DNA from 4 places in the Paenarthrobacter sp. CCNWLY172 genome. Region 4 is predicted to be linked to each of the others. Evidence: predicted binding sites of a transcription regulator. Region 4 holds the regulator's gene; each other region holds the start of a gene.
The links. Region 4 encodes HrcA, which represses chaperone genes, less so after heat shock. Its sites were predicted from a motif close to TTNGCACTCGNNNNNNNCGAGTGCNAA; they were not measured.

Region 1 (5,102 bases), on a different contig from region 4:
TCTTCGGTGGGCTCAGCAACGCGGGAGTGGATCCACCAAAGGTTTCCCAACGGATCCCGGACCCGGCCCACTACGTCTCCCCAGAACATCTCCGTCATATTCGTGACTGCCGTGGCACCAGCGGCGAGGGCAGCAGCGAAGGCGGCATCGCCGTCGTCGACGTAGACCCGCAGGAAAGCAGGAGTAGGAGGCCAGTCGGGCTGGGAATCGAAGGCGAGGATGTTCGAGTCGCCGATCTTGGCTTCAGCGTGCCCGATCGACCCATCCTCCATCGGGACGCGAAACGCTTCCTTGGCGCCGAACGCAGCCGTGATGAAATCGAGGAGTTCCGGAGTGCTGCGCGAGATTATCCAGGGCTCAACGGATCGATATCCGGCCGGGACGGCAGGGACTCCTTCGGTACGTGTCACCGGAGCCATCGCCTTGACCTCATCCGGGACCGGCGCATCCGGCTGACCGGTCATATGCCGTCGGAGGGATTCGACCGCGTACTCCATTCCGGCGGCGTATTCCGGGGCGTCCCAGCGGCTGGCCGCTTCGTCGTCGGAGACGTCCTCCATGTGCGACATGATCCACCAGACGTTGCCCAACGGGTCCTGGACGCGGGCGCCGCGATCACCCCAGGCGCTGTTGTCGAGGACCGAAACCGCGGTGGCACCCGCGGCGAGGGCGGCGTGGAAGGCGGCGTCGGCGTCGTGCGTGTACAGGCGAAGGTACGACGGCGTTTCGGGCCAGTGCGGTCGGCTGTCGAACGCGAGGACTACTGAGTCGCCAATCCGCGCCTCCGCGTGCCCGATGGTGCCGTCCTCCCCGACGACGCGGTCGATCTCCTCTGCCCCAAACGCTGCGGTGATGAACTCGAAGAGGGCGTTGGTGTCACGCGTGATGAGCCACGGACTGACGCTGGAGTAGCCGCTGGGAACTGTGCTGATACTCGGGTTTGCCGCGGTCATGACTGTGTCCTCTTCGTCGGGAGTTCAGTACTTTCAGGCTACGACTACTTGAGGTCAGGATGCGTCCGCTTTTGCTCCTAGCGCCGAGGGGTTACATCTCAGCACTTTGAGGGCTCGCTTAGGGCCGAGAGCCAACCCCTCGGGTGAGCCCGCTAGAGCTGGGGCCCGTAGATGAACTCCTTGGCGTGGTTGACGGCCTTCTTGAAAGCGTCGTTGCGGAGTGTCACCTGCTCCCCGCTGGCCCCTGCACTGGGTTCCAGAAACGTGGTGGGGCCGGGGCGGAGCATCCAGATGTCCCCAGCCGGCGGGAGGTAGAACACACCAAATGAGCGATGCTCAGGGTCGTCGGTCCAGATGGGCACCACAGCAACCGCAGCGCCCGTGTCCGGGTTGATCCACTGGGCACGGGGCATCGGCTGTTCGTGGACCTCGGGGTCCAGGAATGGAGCCGTTCCCCTCCCCCAGCGTTTCTCGAACCGTTCGTAGAACGCGGGAATGATGTGGCCGTCGTAGGGACGCCAGGCACTCATGAATGGCTCCTTGGTGTTCTGAGGGTTCTGGATGAAGGCTCCCAACGGGTTGGCCCGAAAGACAAGGGCGGCTGGGGACGCCCTGGTTCCTTGCTGGCCGCTGGTTCGTGTCGATGGACTCGCACGTTGACCGGCGTTCCGGGCCTTCCTGCGGGCACACCGCTCCGCCGCGCCTGATCGTAAGCCGCCCGCTTTCCTGGGTCCGACAAAACGACGTACGCCTGCATGATGGCATGCAGTTCCTGGAGGTCGGCCGCGGAGGTGGTGTCGCCGTCGTCGACCTTTTGGCGTGTATCCGGGTGATGGGTCCGGAGCAGCGTGCGGTAGGCGCGGGCGATCTCACGGGTCGTCGCGTCCGGCGACACGTGCAAAGTGGCGTAGTGGTCAGGTTGATCGCTCACGGTTGGTTCCGGTTTCCTGCAGCAGACTTGGGGATGGCCCCCGGGGTGAACCGGGGGCCATCAATCGGGAGACGACGGGCGGGGACCGCTTTCATGTGCGCTAAAAAACGCTGTGACGTGGCACGAAGCCTGCGCCCAACTATTCCGATGCGGCCGCCTCCGTTGTTCCCGGTCGGCGCCCTGCCGGTTGGCCACCCCCGGGGAAGCCTTCCGGCAGGGCAGAGGATTAGGCGTTGATCTCTTGACGTTGTTCGTTGGACGTGATTTCGATGCGCCGCGGCTTGGCCTTTTCGGCGACGGGGATGCGGAGTGTCAGCACGCCCGCGTCGTAGCTGGCCTTGACGCCTTCGGTGTCCAAGGTGTCGCCCAGGATCAGTTGCCGGCTGAAGACGCCTTGCGGACGTTCGGCGGCGATCATCTCTGAGTTCTCGCCGGCCGGCGACTTCCGTTCTGCCTTGACCGTGAGGACGTTGCGCTCGACGTCGAGGTCGACGGAGTCGGGGCTCACACCGGGCAAATCAAAGGCAACGACAAACTCCTCGCCCTCCTGCCAGGCATCCATGGGCATTCCGGCAGGTCGTGCTGTTGTGCCAAAAACCTGTTGGGCGAGCCTGTCGAATTCGCGGAACGGGTCAGTGCGCATCAGCATTTTGTTCTCACTCCTCTGGTCGTGATGCTGATTTGTTGTTCTCCCAGCCTTCCCTGATCTGTGGTGGCTGGTATAGATTTTTTATAGCACTGGTGAGAAAGTAGTGCAAGTAGGTTTTCGGAAGATTTTCGGAGGTTCTTGATGGCAGGTTCGGACGGCGCTGCTGCGGAGACGCACGACGGCGGCCCGGCTGCTTCCGGGGCGGACGGCACCTCTGCCGGTGGCCGGGACGCTCGCGGCGTCTACGCGATCTCAGTGGCGGCGGAACTGGTTGGCACGGGGCAGCAGAACATCAGGCAGTACGAGCGCAAAGGGCTGGTCACCCCGGAAAGGACCGACGGCGGCACCCGGCGTTACAGCGAGGACGACCTTGCGACTCTACGGAGGATCGGCGCACTCCTGGATGAGGGGCTGAACCTGGCCGGAGTGAAGCTGGTGCTCGAGTTGGAGGCGGAGAACCGAGGGCTGACGGAGGACAACCGTGGGCTGGTTGACGACAACCGGGAGCTCCGGGCTGATAACCGGGGGCTGCGGAAGGATCTGAAGCGGGCGCGGGGAGGGGACGCTTGAGTCCGCGAGTGAACAGTGCACTGACCGGGACCCGGACCTGAGCACTCTCCACCGAAGAGAAGAAGTCAAGGAGTACAGGGCAAATGGATGTGGTGAATGGAAGGTGGCATCAAACCATGATGTCGACACGTCCCGTTTTGGCCGCCTGTTTTACAGAATCGCCGTCATCCCGCCCCACCCCGTACCCACGCGGGAAGCCGTGGGCCATGCAGCTCCCCCACTGCCCGCGTACAACCAAAGCTCACCCGCGGCGTTCCGCGCGAGGATGTCTGCACGTCCATCACCGTCGAAGTCACCGGGACCAAGCAGCGAGTTCATGACGTTCCAGCCCTGCCCAATAGCCCGCTGCGGCAGCCATCCACCAGAGCCGTTGCCTGGGTAAAGCCAGAGCACACCGGAGGAGTCCCGGGCAGCAACATCGGGCGTGCCGTCGCTGTTGAAGTCGCCGACGCCGGTCATCTCGGACATTCCGTTCCAACCCGTACCGACCTGGATGGCAGACAGCCAACCGCCGGAGCCGTTACCTCGGTACACCCACAGAACGCCTGAGGCGGTACGGGCAGCGATATCCACGAAGGTGTCGCCGTTGAAGTCCCCGACGGACTCGATCGCGGTCATGCCAGCCCAGCCCATGCCTACCTGCACACGAGGCAGCCAACCACTCGAGCCGTTGCCGGGGTAGAGCCAGAGCAGCCCTCCGCCATCACGGGCAAGGACGTCGGCATTCCCGTCGCCGTTGAAGTCGCCGGGAGTAACCAGAGCCGTCATGATGTTCCAGCCCTGCCCTACTTGAACGCGATTCAGCCACCCGCCCGAGCCATCCCCCGGGTAGAGCCACAGGACGCCGGAAGCTTCCCGAGCCAAAACGTCCGTGAACCCGTCCCGGTTGAAATCATTCTTGACAGGCTGCTCCACGGTCCCGTCGATGATCCGCACAGAAGCAGTGCCGTAGCTGACGACGTACGCCTTGTTGGTGGAGGTGTTGACGGCAGCGGAGACCGGCTCGCTGCCCGTGTAAACGGCGTAGCTGCTGTTGCTCTGGCCATTGATGATGACGGTGCCCCCGCCGCTGGTCGGCGCATAGACCTTGTTGCTCGTGGGGTTCACGACGATCTCGCTGACACGCGTGGCGGTGCTGATGGTGGTCACTTCCGTGAAGGTCGCCCCATCAATGATTTTCACAAAGCCGTCCGTTGAAGCACTGTCTGCGGCTACGTATATCTTGTTCGTCCCAGGATTAACCGCGAGGGTACCGACGGTCTGCGAGAATGTGAGGCTCACTCCACTGGTGTCGGTTGCGCCGTTGATCACTGAGAGCCGTGGCCCGAACCTGCTGATCGTCGTGATGTAAAGCTTGTTCGTTGTCTCGTTCATCGCTGCGCCCAAGATGCCGGCGCCGATGACGATCGTTGACGAGAGATTGCCGCTGGCGTTGATGACCTTGATGGTGCCACTGGACTGAACATAGACCTTGTCCGTCACGGAATTCACCAGGATGTCCTGCGCACCTCCGTCGAATGGCACAGAGGTGGTCGTGTTCGTAGCCCCATCAATGATCGTGATGCCGGTCTTCACGGCCACGTAGATCTTGTTGGTCGTTTCGTTCACCGCCACAACACCCGGCTCAGCCCCCACGGGAACCCACGTCACGGCACCGGAAACCCCATTTACAACAGCAACCGAGCCGCCGATCTCGCTGACGTAGATCTTATTGGTCGCCGAGTTCACGGCAACGTCCACAGGCATGTCTCCCGAGTACAGGAGGCCTCCGTCGGACGTTCCGTTGATGACCGAAACGCCTTCGAATGAGGCAACGTACGCCTTGTTCGTCACAGGGTTCACGGCGATGGCACCAGGTTTGTCGCCCACAGGAACGATGTCCGTCACCGCATCAGCCACAGCCGGCGATCCGGGCGAACTGAAGGCTCCCAAGAACAGCGCCAAGCCCAAACCGACAGCGACTGACCGCACCGCCGCCCAGCGCCGCCGTCGTACTCCA
Region 2 (5,102 bases), on a different contig from region 4:
AATCCTGAACAAAGACATGTCCCTGTGCATTTCGCTTGCGGCCCGGCCCAGCAATATCGGGACCAGGTTCCACAACTATCTCTACGATCTGCTCGGCCTGAACTTTGTTTACAAGGCATTCGCGCCCACTGACATCACCCTCGCGGTAGCGGGCATCCGCGGCCTCCCCATCCGGGGTGCCGCGGTGTCCATGCCGTACAAGGAAGCCGTGATCCCGCTGGTTGACGTGATGGACCCTTCAGCCAAAGCCATCGATTCGGTGAACACCATCGTGAACAACGACGGCGTCCTCACTGCTTACAACACGGACTACATCGCCATTGCCCGGCTCCTGAAGGACCACCAGGTTCCCAGCAGCCACACTGTCCTTCTCAGGGGTGCCGGAGGCATGGCAAAAGCAGTTGCCGCAGCGCTCCGGGACGCAGGGTTCACCGCCGTCACTATCGTGGCGCGCAATGAAACCACTGGACGAGCACTCGCGGATCTCTACGGATTCGGGTGGCAGGACGACGTCAACGGCTCAACAGCGGACCTGATCATCAACGTCACCCCGCTGGGGATGGCGGGTGCGGATGAGACCGCGCAGTCCTTCGACGACGCCACGGTCGCCGCTGCCCAGGTGGTCTTCGACGTCGTAGCGCTGCCTTCTGAGACGCCGCTCATCACCGCCGCCAGGAACTCCGGCAAGAAGGTCATCACCGGTGCCGAGGTCATCGCCATCCAGGCCGAAGAACAATTTGTGCTGTACACGGGTGTGCGCCCCAGTGCCGGGCAGGTCCGCGAAGCCTCGGAGTTCTCCCGTCGATGAGGTGCTAGCCGGTCACCGGCTCCACCACAACAGCCACTCTTTCCTCACCGATCCTGGTGAGGACCAGGGTGGCTGTTTTTGCGTCCTTGCCCTTTGATGGTTTGGCGGGAAGCAATTGCTTGCGCAGCTCCTCGGGAGTCACGGCCGTGCCGCGCTTCTTGATGTCCAGCACGGTGATGCCGTTGGCCTTTACCCACGTCTTCAAGGCCTTGACGTTGTAGGGCATCACCTCAAGCACCTTATAGGCCCGGGCAAACGGAGTGTCGTGCAGTTCGGGCGCGCAGATGTAGGCGATGTGCTCATCCACCAGGTGCCCGCCCAGCCTTTCGGCGATGTCGGCTACCAGGCCTGCGCGGATGACTGCGCCGTCCGGTTCGTATAAGAAACCTTCAACAGGCCCGACGGCGGCTGCGGGACCTGCGTCGAAGTCTTCGCCGCTGGTGATTTCAGCGGCGCCCTGGCTGCCGATGACCAGGGCCGCCCGCCGCACGCCGGGGCGGGCTACGCCGTTGAACCAAAGGGTCACTTCGGTGACGTCCCCGCCCACCGAGACCCATTGGGCCTCACAGCCTGAGGGTACGGAATCATGGGGGATGCCGGGCCCCATTTTGACGCCAATGGCACGTCCGGTGGCTGCCAGCTTCTCCACGAAGGACAAGGGGGGAGAGAAAGCCTCAGGGTCCCAAATCCGCTTGGTCCCCGACGTGGACGTGGTGCGTCGTGCAGGATCCAGCCACACGCCGTCGATCCCGTCCAGCTCCACGGACGTGGCATCCGAGTGCACCACGGTGGCGTGCGGGAACGGGATGAGGTTGATGGTGGCGCAGGCAGCAGTGGTTTCATCCATTTCAACGGCTGTCACTGAGATGTCCATGGACGCCATCGCCATGGAATCGGCGCCGAGGCCACATCCGAGGTCGGCCACATGGGAAATGCCGGCCTTGGCGAAGCGTTCGGCATGCCGGGCTGCGACGTTCAACCGTGTGGCCTGCTCCAAGCCGGCCTGGGTGAACAGCATTTGCCGCGCGAACTCGCCGAACTTTGCCTCGGCTCGGGTACGCAACCGTGATTGCGTCAGGACTGCGGCCACCAACTCGGCGGAGTGGCCGGCTTTGCGGAGATCCGCGTTGGTGCTGAAAGCGTCGGCCTCGCGGTAGGGCCCCAAGGAGGCCAGGAGTTCCCATCCTTCAGTGGTCAGCAAGGGTGCGATCTGTTCCTGCGGTGCGTGAGGCATGGAATCAAGCCTAACGGCGCGGCACTTGACAACGTGACGGGCGAATCAGCCGGATAGGGTTGTTTTCATGGAAGACACCGCAGCCCCGCAACCCTCCACCATGATGAAGTTCGCGCGACCCGCCCTCATAGCGGGGGCCGTGATCGCTGTGGTCTGCATCGGCTTGCTGATCATCATCTTCGCGTTGGATTCCTTCAACGCGGCCACCTATTCCGTCGCCGGCAAGAGCGTCAATGATGCTACCGACGAAGCACGGGACATCCGCGAGCTCTACAGCGGCGCCCGCACCGGTGGGATGATCACCCTGGTGATTTCCGGCGTCGTTGCTGTTGCGGCCGCTGTGCTCCTGTACCTGAACCGCGGCAATGCCCCGCTGGACGAGGATGACGACGGCCAGGACTATGACCTGGATGACCTCACGGGACGGTGAGCTGCGTTCACCCATGACGAAATGCTGGCACTCACCTTGACCGAGTGCTAACGATTTACATAGAGTCTAGTTAGCACTCTCCCCCGGAGGGTGCTAATAAATGCCAAGCGTCTTCCGGCACCGCGACGGCGGATGTACGCTCCGGCACCCTAGTTCTTAGTCCATGAATCAGCTCATGAAAAGGAGAGTCCGAGTGTCGGTCTCGATTAAGCCTCTTGAGGATCGTATTGTTGTTCGCCCGCTCGAAGCAGAGCAGACCACGGCTTCCGGCCTGGTTATTCCGGACTCCGCACAGGAAAAGCCGCAGGAAGGCGAAGTTGTTGCAATCGGCCCCGGCCGTTTCGATGACAACGGCAACCGCGTACCGGTTGACGTAGCTGTTGGCGACGTCGTCATCTACTCCAAGTACGGTGGAACCGAAGTCAAGACCGGCGGCAACGAGTACCTCGTTCTGTCCGCCCGCGACGTCCTTGCGATCGTCGTAAAGTAACTTCCCGGAGCCCCGCACCGCCGTCGCGTTGGAAATCATTTCCGACCGTCAGCGGTGCGGGTTTTCTGTCTTGAAAGGACACAACCATGGCAAAGCAGCTTGCTTTTAACGATGCTGCCCGCCGGTCTCTTGAGGCCGGTATCGACAAGCTCGCCAACACTGTCAAGGTGACGCTTGGCCCGCGCGGCCGCAACGTCGTGCTGGACAAGAAGTGGGGCGCTCCCACGATCACCAACGATGGCGTCACCATCGCGCGTGAAGTTGAGCTTGACGACCCCTACGAGAACCTTGGCGCCCAGCTGGCCAAGGAAGTAGCCACCAAGACCAACGACGTCGCAGGCGACGGCACCACCACGGCCACCGTGCTGGCACAGGCTTTGGTCAAGGAGGGTCTGCGCAACGTTGCCGCCGGCGCCGCTCCGGGCGAGATCAAGCGCGGCATCGAGGTTTCCGTTGAAGCCGTCGCAGCCCGCCTCCTGGAGAACGCCCGCGAAGTTGAAGGCACCCAGGTTGCGAGCGTCGCAGCCATCTCCGCGCAGAGCGACGAAGTCGGCGAGCTCCTCGCCGAAGCGTTCGGCAAGGTGGGCAAGGACGGTGTCATCACCATTGAAGAGTCCTCCACCACCCAGACCGAGCTGGTCCTCACCGAAGGCATGCAGTTCGACAAGGGCTACCTGTCCCCGTACTTCGTCACCGACGCAGAGCGCCAGGAAGCCGTCCTCGAGGACGCCCTCATCCTGATCAACCAGGGCAAGATCTCATCGCTGCAGGACTTCCTGCCGCTGTTGGAGAAGGCACTGCAGGCCAACAAGCCGCTCTTCATCATCGCCGAAGACATCGAAGGCGAAGCCCTCTCGACGCTGATCGTCAACCGCATCCGCGGCACCCTCAACGTTGTTGCCGTCAAGGCTCCGGGCTTCGGCGACCGCCGTAAGGCCATGCTCCAGGACATCGCCACGCTCACGGGCGCCCAGGTTGTTTCCCCGGACCTTGGCCTGAGCCTGGACACCGTTGGCCTTGAGGTACTCGGTACCGCACGCCGCATCACGGTGACCAAGGACAACACCACCATCGTTGACGGCGCCGGCACGGCTGAGGACGTGGCTGACCGCGTTGCCCAGCTGCGCGCTGAGCTCACTCGGACGGACTCCGACTGGGACAAGGAAAAGCTGCAGGAACGCCTGGCCAAGCTGGCCGGCGGCATCGGCGTGATCAAGGTTGGCGCTGCCACCGAGGTTGAGCTGAAGGAAAAGAAGCACCGCATCGAGGACGCTGTGTCCTCTACGCGCGCAGCTCTCGAAGAAGGCATCGTTTCCGGTGGCGGTTCCGCCCTCATCCACGCCCTCAAGGCACTGGACGAGTCCCCGGCCGTCAAGGCACTGGAAGGTGACGCAGCGGCTGCTGTGGGCATCGTCCGCCGCGCCCTGGTTCAGCCGCTGCGCTGGATCGCCCAGAACGCCGGTTTCGACGGTTTCGTTGTTGTTGCCAAGGTGTCCGAGCTCGAAGCCAACCACGGCTTCAACGCCAAGTCCGGCGAGTACGAGGACCTGATCGCCGCTGGCGTGATCGACCCCGTCAAGGTCACCCGTTCGGCTCTCCGCAACGCCGCTTCCATCGCTGCCCTGGTTCTCACCACCGAGACCCTGGTTGCCGAGAAGCCGGCTGAGGAAGAGGACGCACACGCAGGCCACAGCCACTAGCAGCCTGTTTCACTGGAGCCCCGGTCACGTTCGCGTGGCCGGGGCTTCGTGCGTCTTGGAGGCTGCCGGCAGGCACGCCTTCTCCAGCTATTGTGAGCGTTCGACGACGGCAGTAACCTGACGCTTATACGGCGGCTTGGGTGCGCCAACCGGGCTGTTCCCGGTCGCGGGATGAGTAACGACTATGCCGGCCACAACCTTGGATCTCGGACGCTCGGCGTTCTTCGAGCATCGCTGGAGCGATGCCTTGGACTGCCTCGCCCGGGCGGATACCGAAGGCGGCCTGCCTCCCCAGGACATTGAGCTTGTTGCCTCGGTTGCCATGCTCCTGGGCAAGGAATCGGAAGGTGTGGCCTATCTGACGCGGGCACATGACGAGTACGTGACTATGGGGGACATTGCCGGAGCTGCCCGCTGCGCTGCGTGGCTGGTCCTGTACC
Region 3 (5,102 bases), on a different contig from region 4:
GCCGTAGACGAGGACTTGATCCTTCAGCTGAGCAAGAATTACTACGACGGTGGCCTGCGCCGCCTGCCCGACGGCAACTCTGTCACAGGACTGGACCGTTCCATCCTGGTGGAGTACATCCCCGATGGCACCGGGCTTCCGGGTGCTGACCATGAGGGCGTCGAGTCCGTCACTGCCGAGGTCAATCGCGTGGTGGACCTTGTGTTCGAACACGCAAGGCTGCGTCCCCGCACGTCCCTGGCGGTGGTAACTGCCAGCTTGCGCCATGCTGCCCGCATCGGCGAGGCCATCAGGCTTCAACTGCCCAACCACCCCCTGCTGTCCACGTTCTTTGGCGCCGGTCCCGAGTCCTTCCGTGTGGTGGATCTGGAGCGGGCCCAAGGCCTGGTACGGGACCACGTGATCTTCTCGCTTGGCTACGGCCGCACACCACATGGCCGGGCACTCCATTCGTTCGGTCCGCTGTCCGCTGAGGGTGGCCGGAACCGTTTCGCTTTGGCCATGACCCGCGCACGGCGTTCCATGCACGTCCTGAGCTGCTTCCGTCCCGAGGACCTTGACCTCGATCGGCTGGCTCATGGTGCAGTGGACTTCTACGAGCTGCTGGACCGGGAACTCTCGGGAAACAGCAACCTCGGTACACCCGCGTCCCGTGCTGTTGCCAGTGAGCAGGCGCTCGGTGAGGATCCCTTGGTTGCTGACCTTGGAGAACGCCTGCGGGCCCGGGGAGCCCGGGTCTGGCATCTCTACGATGGCGTTCTGGACATCGCAGCTGCGGCGGATCCCGTCCACACGATCGGCCGGGAGGGAGCAGAAATCCCCACACCTGTCGCGATCGAATCCGATGGCACTGAACGCTATCGGCGGATGAGCGTCCGGGAACGCAGCCGGCTGCGTCCGCAGCTGCTGGAGCGCATGGGATGGCGCTACATGTCCCTGTGGACCATTGAGGTCTTCACTGATCCTTCGTCCTGCGCGGATCGCATCGGCTCCTACCTTGGGCTGGAGAATCACATTCCGCGGTCGGCGTCGCCTGAGCATGGCTTCCTGGACATGGACGTTGAACAATTGAGTGTGGACAAGGGGCAGCAAACGTTCGCTCCAAGTCCGGCACAGCAGGCACCAGACCAGATTGACGACGCTGCCAATGATGCAGACAGCGAAGCAGAGAACGGGAAAGAAGCACCACTGATGGAAGAAGCAACCGGTCTTGAAGGCGGGTCCGAGACCGAATCCTCCGCGCCCGCCGCCGACACCACTGAAGAAACTCCGGACGCCACGGCCGCCGCAGCCAAACCAGGCGTGAGTGGCATTCTGCCCACCAAAGCAGCGGAAGACGATCCCCGGCGCTGGGGCGATGAGTCCGGTTACGACCATGAGCAGTGGCTTAAGGAACAAAAGCCGCCGCACTGGGGCTGACCGTCCACCGCCATCTGAACCACCCATCACGGGTTGACCAAAACAAAGAAAAGCTTGCCGTGCGTTGATGCGCCGGCAAGCTTTTCTGCTTGCTGTGGATCCGCAGCAACCACTACCAAGCCTTCGGTGTCGCTGGTGCCCAGCCATTCGCCTGCCTTGCCCCCGTGGGCTGAGGTCCAGAGCACGGGGACGGGACCGGCGAGTACTTGTGTTTCCCTGGATTCGTCATAGGATCCGGCTGCCGTGAGGACCACCGTGACCAACTGGCCGGGGGAGAGGAGCTGGATGGACGACGGGTCGGCCATCCGCAGGGGAACGGCTGCGGTGCCCACGGGTGATCCAGTGAGAAGCCCGGGACCCAGGAGGCTGGACTCAGTGGGGATCTGCCCCCGGCTCAAGGGAGCGGCCAACTGTCTGCCTGTGAGGTCCCCGCCATCTGAGAGGGCTCCGGTGACGGCAAGGTCCTGGGGCACTCCCACCCGGGTGAAATCGGCTTCTGTGAGAGTGGTTCCCGTGGGGAGGTCACGGGCGGCCACCATGACACTGATTCGCAGCTCCGAAGCCGGAGTCAGCTGTTGGACGGCGATGCCGGCGGCCAGGCACAGCAGGAGGGCAACAGTGAGACGGCGGTTCCGGGCGATCCAGGAGCCGATCCTTTGCCTTCTGCCTTGGCGGGCTGAATAATTCAGCTGCCGGTGAAAGCTTGTGGCATTTTTGCGCGGTCGGGACGACTGCCCTCCCGCACCAAACGGGTCCGGGGGCCAAGGGCCGGCAGGCGACGCTGAACGCCGGGCGCGGGCAAGGAGGGCGCTTCGAGACTGTTGTGGCATGCCGCCACGTTAGCCAGCCGGACAGGCCGGATAACAGCGGCCTGAAGCGCTATGTGGAAAAGTGGGGAAGTTAGCTTGCTGCAGCTGCCGGTGCCGGGGCGGCTGCGGGAGCGGACGGCGCGGCGGCGGGTGCGGCTGAAACAGTGCTGCCCTTGGCATCACGGGAATCAGTCCGGTAGAAACCAGAGCCCTTGAAGACGACACCGACGCTGTTGAACTTCTTGCGAAGGGCGCCCTTGCACTCGGGGCACTCCGTCAGGGAGCTGTCAGAGAAGGACTGGACGATGTCAAAGGCATGGTCACAGTCTTTGCAGGCGTATGCGTATGTGGGCACTGAGTTCCTCCTTCAGGACAAAGGTCAGGTCCTGTGCAGCAACGGCGGAGATTTCGCTTCGCATTAGCAGTCGCAGGGCCTGAGTGCCAATTCTATCATCGGTCTACAGTGCATGCGCCAGTGGATGTGCGGGACCTCACGGGGCTCTCTCGTCGAGATGGACCACCCCGGAGGGAGTCAGCACTTCCCGCACGGGGCGGTCGAATGCTTCGGCGGGAATCGAACCTGAAGGCAACAGGTCGGCGTCGTACACCACCGCAATGGTGGGCGGCCGCTGGCCGGAATCGTCGAGCCCATGGAGGAGCCGGTCGTAGTAACCGCCGCCCTGGCCGATCCGGTTGCCATCCCTGTCCACTGCCGTGGCTGGCATGAAGATCCCCGCCGCGCCTGCCACCACCTGGCTTTCCATGCGTTCGCCCTCAGGTTCGTCGATAGGGGCGTAGGAGGAACGGACGAAAACTGTCGACGGGGTCCAATAGACCCAGCTCAGCTGCCGGCCGGGCTCGCACACGGGAAGGAGGATCCTGTGTCCGGCCTCGTGCAGGGAATGGATGAGTGGCATGGTGGGTGGCTCAAACGCGACACCTACATAGACGGCAAAAGTGGCCGCCGTGCCGGAGGAAGCTGCAGCCGCCCATTCCGTTCCATGCTGCGCGATCGACGCACCGGCAGCAGCGATCTGTTCGGGGGAGAGGGCGCGCCTTTGGAGGCGGCGGCTGCTGCGGATGTCTTCCTTCGATGCCATGGATGTCCGATCGTGAGGTTCGTCTGATGCCGGTCCGGCGACAAAAGCTGCGGTTCAGTCCACAGAAATGTTGTCCCGGCGCGGCGAGGGTTTAGCCGATGATGTATTCCTTCCGTTACATTAGTCCGGTGACTCTCGATAACAATGCTGTCCGTAAGGCCGTCATCCCCGCAGCGGGTCTTGGTACCCGTTTCCTGCCTGCAACAAAGGCGATGCCGAAGGAAATGCTGCCCGTGGTTGACAAGCCAGCCATCCAGTACGTCGTCGAAGAAGCGGTCAAGGTTGGCCTGCACGACGTCCTGATGATCACTGGGCGCAGCAAGCGCGCCCTGGAGGATCATTTCGACCGTGTGCCGGCGCTGGAAGCGACGCTGGCCGAAAAGGGCGATACCGCCAAGCTTGAGGCCATCCAATCCGCCACCAACCTCGGTGACATCCACTACGTCCGCCAAGGCGACCCCAACGGCTTGGGCCACGCTGTCCTTCGTGCGAAGCAGCACGTCGGGCACGAGCCTTTTGCAGTACTCCTCGGCGATGACCTGATCGATGCCCGGGATAACCTCCTGAGCGACATGATCGCCGTCCAGCAAAAGACCGGCGGTTCCGTGGTTGCCCTGATCGAGGTGGAGCCCTCCAAGATCAGTGCCTATGGTTGCGCCGACGTCGAGGAGATCGGTGAAGACGGCTACGTCCGCATTAAGCAGCTGGTGGAAAAGCCTTCTCCGGAAGAAGCGCCGTCCAACCTTGCCGTGATCGGGCGCTACGTGCTGCATCCGGCAGTGTTCGATGTTCTCGAAAAGACCGAGCCGGGCCGTGGTGGCGAGATCCAGCTGACCGACGCCCTCGAGGTGCTGGCAGCCGGCGAAGGTGAAGGCTACGGCGTGTACGGCGTTGTTTTCCGGGGCCGTCGCTACGACACCGGTGACAAACTCAGCTACCTCAAGGCCTGCATCGAGTTGGCCTGCGAACGCGAGGACCTCGGTCCTGAACTGCGTGAGTGGCTGCCGACCTTCACTGCTTCGCTTCCCAAGTAACCTCAGGATGTACGGTTCTGCGATCTGGCCGGTGACGCTGGAAAGCGGAGACCTGCTTCTTCGCCCCATCCGATACCGCGACAAGCGGGAGTGGTCTGAAGTCCGTTCGCGGAACAGCGAATGGCTTGCTCCCTGGGAGGCGTCCAACCCGGCACCGGGTGGGCGCCTGCCCAGTTATCGGCAGATGGTGGCCTCGCTGAACAACCAAGCCCGCCAGTCCACGGCATTGCCTTTCCTCATTGTCGAGCGGACCCCTGGATACCGTGAGCCGCTCATCGTCGGGCAGTTGACCGTTTCCTCCATCATTTGGGGATCGGCCATGATGGCCACGTTGGGGTACTGGGTGGATAAGGAGCGGGCCGGGCACGGTATTGCTCCGACGGCGGTGGCCATGGCAACGGACCACTGCTTCAAGGTGTTGGGCCTTCACCGCATGGAGATCAACATCAGGCCCGAAAACGCCCCCAGCCTGAGGGTGGTGGAGAAGCTTGGATTCCGGGATGAGGGGTATCGGGAACGGTACCTGCACATCAACGGCGAATGGGCTGACCACCGGTCCTTTGCCCTGACATCGGACGAGGTTCCTGAGGGTCTGCTGCGTCGGTGGCTCAGAGGATAAATGGGCAGGTCATAGGCCATTTTGTCCGTATATCCAGTCATTTGAGGACTCGACGACGACACACCGGCCGCAATGCCGCCGCGCCCGGTGATTTGCTTCTACGGTTTTGAATGTGGACTTC
Region 4 (5,102 bases):
CCTGAAGGTGCTGGCCGATGCCGGATTCACCAGGGTTTCGTTTGGCATGCAGTCGGCTGTGCCGCACGTGTTGAAGGTCCTTGACCGGACCCATACCCCCAGTCGTGTGCCGCTCGTGGTCCAGTGGGCCCGTGAGGCCGGACTCGCGGTGAGCCTGGACCTTATTTACGGTACGCCGGGGGAGTCCATGGCGGACTGGCGGTTGTCCCTTGAAACAGCACTGTCCTACGAGCCTGACCACATCAGCGCCTACGCATTGATCGTGGAGGACGGCACCAAGTTGGCGGCCCAGATCCGCCGCGGCGAAGTGCCCGGAATTGACGACGACGATCATGCAGCCAAATACGAGTTGGCTGATTCGTTGATCTCCGCAGCTGGTTTGAACTGGTACGAGGTCAGCAACTGGTCCCGGACACCCGATCAAGCGTGCCGGCACAATCTGGCCTACTGGCGCGGCGATGACTGGTGGGGCATCGGCCCCGGTGCGCACTCCCACGTAGGAGGTGTCCGGTGGTGGAACGTTAAGCACCCCACAGCGTACGCAGGACGGTTGGGTGCGGGAAGCTCACCGGCGGCAGGCCGGGAGACCCTCGACGCCGAAACCCGGGAAGTCGAACGCATCATGCTGGAAGCACGGCTCGGTACAGGGCTTGAAGTAGATGCCTTGGACGCGGTTGGCCGCCATGCAATGGCAGGGCTGATCGCCGACGAGCTGGTTGATCCCGTGCAAGCGTTCAAAGGCCGGTTGACCCTTACGCTGAAGGGCCGGCTGCTGGCTGACGCCGTAGTCCGGAGGATTCTCCCCGACTAACCCCCCAGCCGCTTGAATGGCTGGGGGAGGGCTACTTGACCCAGCGCAGGTTGAGCTTGTAACGGTGCGGCTGGCCGTGGTTGACGCGGATTCCGGCTGAGACGGAGAAGCATGTCAGGGCTACCCAGATGCCAGTGGCGATCACAGCAAAGATGTTGCCTACTACCGGCAACAGCACCAGGATGTTGGCCAGAACCGCAGCGATGGTGGGAGGCAGCGTGAAGTTCAACGCCTCCTTGGATTCCTGTGCCGTGAACGGTCCGCGGTCACGGAAGATCAAGTAGATCAGGAGAGATGGCAGGCATCCGAGAATACCGCCAAAGTGTGCCAACGTAGCCCACTGCCTGTCCTCGCTGGCGGTCAGCGGCAGCGCATTTGCAGGCGCGCCATGGTACTGGGGCTGGCCTGCGGCGCTGCCCGGTTCTTCAGGAGCGTTCTCTGCCACGGTGTGTTCCCTTTGCTGTAAAGATAGTGCGGTGTTGCTGTCCCAGAATACCGGCCCCGGCAGGCTTCCCGGGACAAACGCCACGATGACACGTCAGTTGCTGCTGCTTTGAGGCCAAAGGTCAGGGAACTGTGAGGAAGTCGATGACTTCCTCCACGCGGCCCAGCAGCGAGGCCTCAAGGTCGGCGTAGCTGCGAACCGCACCAAGAAGACGTTGCCAGCCCAGTCCTACATCCTCAGCGGTCTCGTGAGGCCACCCGAAGGCGGTGAGAATCCCGGTCTTCCAGTCGGTGCCGCGGGGTACGGACGGCCAGGCCTCAATTCCCAGAACTTTGGGCCTGATGGCCTGCCAGACATCGATGTAGGGATGGCCGACAATCAGGACGTTTCCTGCGGCGCCGGGCACAGTCATGGCGTCAGCTGCGATGCGGGACTCTTTGGAGCCGGCCACGAGGTGGTCCACCAGGATGCCGAGGCGCCGGCCGGGCCCGGGGTTAAAGGCGGAGATTGCCGACTTGAGGTCATCGACTCCGTGCAGGGGCTCCACCACAATGCCCTCGACGCGAAGATCGTCGCCCCAGACTTTCTCGACGAGTTCGGCGTCGTGTTTTCCCTCCACCCAAATGCGGCTGGCTTTGGCCACCTGGGCGCGTTGTCCTTCAACCTTCACCGAACCCGACGCCGTGCGACCGGCCTGAACGGGCGGCGTCGATTGTCGGGGGGCCGGGGGCATCAAGCGGATGGGCTGCCCCTCGAGCAGGAAGCCAAATCCGAGCTGGAACGACTTCGTCTTCCCCCGCCTGTCCTCGAGGGACACGATGTGCATGCCGCCGGTCTTCTCGACCCGGGTGACTTCGCCCACCCAGCCTGATTGGACATCTTCGAGGACCATCCCGCGTTGTACAGCTACCTCCGGCAGTTGCCGTTTGGCGGGAGCTGACAGATCCTGCGGACCCCACGTGTCGAAAGCCAAGGAGTTCCTACCTTTTGTGCTGGGTTGAATTGTTCAGTGTTGGTTTGTGCTGGCTTGGGAAAGGAAAGTTCAATGCTAGCAACGGGTTGGCTCATACTAGACTGGTTAGCACTTGGGCATGTTGAGTGCTAAGTGGACCCGGTCTCAGAGACCACGGCAGTCGTCAGGAGGTGGAGCAATGAGTGAGCCACGCAAATTGGAAGTGCTGCGTGCCATCGTTGAAGATTACGTGCATTCACGGGAGCCTGTTGGATCGAAGGCCCTTGTTGAACGGCACCATCTTGGAGTTTCAAGCGCCACCATCCGTAACGACATGGCCGTTCTGGAAGAAGAAGGCCTCATTGCAGCGCCCCACACCAGTGCCGGTCGCATTCCCACCGACAAGGGCTACCGCCTTTTCGTCGATCGCATCTCCCAAGTCAAGCCCCTTTCGGCCGCCGAGCGGAGGGCCATCCACTCGCTGCTTGAAGGCCCTGATGATGTAGACGACATCCTGGAGCGCACGGTAAGGCTTCTGTCCCAACTGACCAACCAGGTCGCCGTCGTGCAGTATCCGCACTCCAACCGCGCCTTGGTACGGCATGTTGAGTTCGTCCTGTTGGCACCACAACAAGTGTTGGTGGTGCTGATTGCCGATACCGGCAGCGTCAGCCAGAAGGTCATCGACGCTGGTTCGGACGTGGGCGACGACGCTTTGATGCGATTGAGATCCCGCTTCCTGGGCAGCATCGCAGGGACGCAACTGGCCCTGTTGCCGCAGGTGCTTCCGTCGGTGATTGCCCTGTGTCCGCCGGAGCTTCGGGGGCTGGCCCAGACGTTGGCCAACGGACTGCAGGCCTTGAGCGACAACAGCCGCGAAGAACGCATCCTGATGGCCGGTACGGCCAACCTTGCCAGGTCCAACGTGGACTTCCCCTTGAGCATCGGTCCGGTGCTGGAAGCCCTTGAGGAACAAGTTGTCATGCTTCGGTTGTTGTCAGACATGGGGGATGACCCCAGGGGCGTCACCGTGAGTATCGGCCGGGAGAATCCCTACGACGGATTGGCTGAGGCTTCCGTTGTGGCCACCGGATACGGTTCCGGTGCCAAGGTGGGGATCCTGGGCCCAACCCGCATGGATTACCCCACTACCATGGCCGCAGTCCGGGCCGTGGCCCGTTACCTTTCACGCATTCTTGGCGGCTGAACGCCGTCCCGAAGAAACATCCGCAGTACAACAAGGAAGAGATACCGACTTTGAGCAGCCACTATGACGTTTTGGGAGTCTCGCCGGAAGCCACCGGGGAAGAGATCAAAAAGGCGTACCGCAAGTTGGCGCGGAAACTCCACCCGGACGTAAACCCAGGTGAGGATGTCGCGGAGCAGTTTAAGGCCGTGACCCATGCTTATGAGGTGCTGTCCGATCCCCAGAAGCGCCGCGTCTACGACGCCACCGGCAATGAGAATGGAACGGACAGCGGGTTTGGCGGCGGATATTCCGGCCAGGGCTTCGCGTTCCAGGACATCTTCGATACGTTCTTTGGTGGCGGCGGCGGTCACGGCGGGCCGGCCTCCCGTGTCCGACGCGGCCAGGACGCACTTATCAGTGTCCGCATTGACCTGAAGGACGCCGTTTTCGGCGTCAACAAGAAGCTCGAAGTGGACACGGCCGTGACCTGCCCCACCTGTGACGGCAGCTGCTGCCGACCGGGCACCCACCCGGAACGTTGTGACATCTGTGGCGGCAGCGGCCAGGTCCAGCGCGCTGTCCGGTCCATCCTTGGCCAGGTCATGACCGCTGCCCCCTGCGGTTCCTGCGAGGGCTTCGGAACGGTCATCAAAGACCCCTGCAATGAGTGCAACGGCCAAGGCCGCATCCGCAGTCGCCGTTCCCTGACCATCAAGGTTCCTGCCGGTGTTGCCACCGGTACGCGCATCCAGTTGTCCGGCCAAGGCGAAGCAGGACCCGCAGGCGGCCCGTCCGGCGACCTCTACGTGGAGATCCGCGTCAACAACGATTCCATGTTCATGCGCGAAGGCGACGACCTCCATGCTACCCTCAGCGTGCCCATGACGGCCGCAGCGCTGGGTACGGAGTTGCAGTTGGATACTTTCGACGGCGCGCAGGACATTGATGTGAAGGCCGGAACCCAGTCAGGGGAGATCATCACCCTTCGGGGCCTGGGCGTCACGCACCTGCGTGGTTATGGCCGTGGCGACCTTAAGGTACACCTCCACGTTGAAACGCCGAGCAAGCTGGATCCTGCGCAGGAAGAATTGCTGCAGCAGCTCGCCAAGCTTCGCGGGGAGCAGTTCACTGAAGGAAAGCTTGTGGCCAGCGGCGGAATGTTCGCCAAGCTTCGGGACAAGCTCGGTAACCTGTAGCGGTGAGCAACCCCGTTTTCTTCACGTCGGCCGGCAGCCTCAGCGATGTCATACCCGGCGGCACGTTCGTGCTGGAAGGTCCAGAGGCACGGCACGCGGTTACGGTCAAGCGACTTGGTGTGGGAGAGCCCGTTGACATAGCCGATGGTGCCGGCGCGCGGTTGACCGGCACGGTCGCCGCGGCCGGGCCCGCCGGCCTCGTCGTCACTGCCTCCGACATGGCCTTTGAAGAACAGCCGGACGTCCGGCTGGTACTGGTCCAGGCCCTGGCCAAGGGCGATCGCGACGAACTTGCCATCGAAACGGCCACGGAGCTCGGAATCGACGCTGTGCTCCCGTGGCAGTCAGAGCGTTCCATTGTTCGATGGAAAGGCGATCGCGCAGCAAAGGCCCATGCGAAGTGGGAATCAGTGGTTGCTGCCGCCGCCAAGCAGGCCCGGCGGGCATGGATCCCCGAGGTGCGGACCATGGTGGACACCGGGTCCCTGGCGAAAGCCGTTGCCCAGTCT

Region 1: the regulator HrcA is predicted to act here: its motif matches at 2,617-2,643, upstream of WBN73_RS04500 (Hsp20/alpha crystallin family protein).
Region 2: the regulator HrcA is predicted to act here: its motif matches at 2,497-2,523, upstream of groES (co-chaperone GroES).
Region 3: the regulator HrcA is predicted to act here: its motif matches at 2,647-2,673, upstream of WBN73_RS02570 (FmdB family zinc ribbon protein).

Annotation. Positions count from the first base shown of each region.
Region 1 is NZ_JBBEGB010000002.1:370,503-375,604, forward strand. Features, by position in the region: gene WBN73_RS04485 (VOC family protein) at 1-953, opposite strand, end outside; gene WBN73_RS04490 (hypothetical protein) at 1,106-1,483, opposite strand; gene WBN73_RS04495 (J domain-containing protein) at 1,480-1,884, opposite strand; gene WBN73_RS04500 (Hsp20/alpha crystallin family protein) at 2,111-2,533, opposite strand; gene WBN73_RS04505 (MerR family transcriptional regulator) at 2,675-3,103, shown strand; gene WBN73_RS04510 (FG-GAP-like repeat-containing protein) at 3,254-5,102, opposite strand, start outside.
Region 2 is NZ_JBBEGB010000001.1:544,046-549,147, forward strand. Features, by position in the region: gene WBN73_RS02460 (shikimate 5-dehydrogenase) at 1-808, shown strand, start outside; gene WBN73_RS02465 (class I SAM-dependent methyltransferase) at 813-2,042, opposite strand; gene WBN73_RS02470 (hypothetical protein) at 2,110-2,472, shown strand; gene groES (co-chaperone GroES) at 2,666-2,962, shown strand; gene groL (chaperonin GroEL) at 3,049-4,662, shown strand; gene WBN73_RS02485 (helix-turn-helix transcriptional regulator) at 4,847-5,102, shown strand, end outside.
Region 3 is NZ_JBBEGB010000001.1:571,666-576,767, forward strand. Features, by position in the region: gene WBN73_RS02560 (AAA family ATPase) at 1-1,419, shown strand, start outside; gene cpaB (Flp pilus assembly protein CpaB) at 1,446-2,249, opposite strand; gene WBN73_RS02570 (FmdB family zinc ribbon protein) at 2,320-2,583, opposite strand; gene WBN73_RS02575 (5-formyltetrahydrofolate cyclo-ligase) at 2,720-3,328, opposite strand; gene galU (UTP--glucose-1-phosphate uridylyltransferase GalU) at 3,427-4,362, shown strand; gene WBN73_RS02585 (GNAT family N-acetyltransferase) at 4,370-4,981, shown strand.
Region 4 is NZ_JBBEGB010000006.1:101,805-106,906, forward strand. Features, by position in the region: gene hemW (radical SAM family heme chaperone HemW) at 1-811, shown strand, start outside; gene WBN73_RS11060 (DUF4870 domain-containing protein) at 843-1,256, opposite strand; gene WBN73_RS11065 (DUF3097 domain-containing protein) at 1,378-2,229, opposite strand; gene hrcA (heat-inducible transcriptional repressor HrcA) at 2,408-3,415, shown strand; gene dnaJ (molecular chaperone DnaJ) at 3,466-4,593, shown strand; gene WBN73_RS11080 (16S rRNA (uracil(1498)-N(3))-methyltransferase) at 4,596-5,102, shown strand, end outside.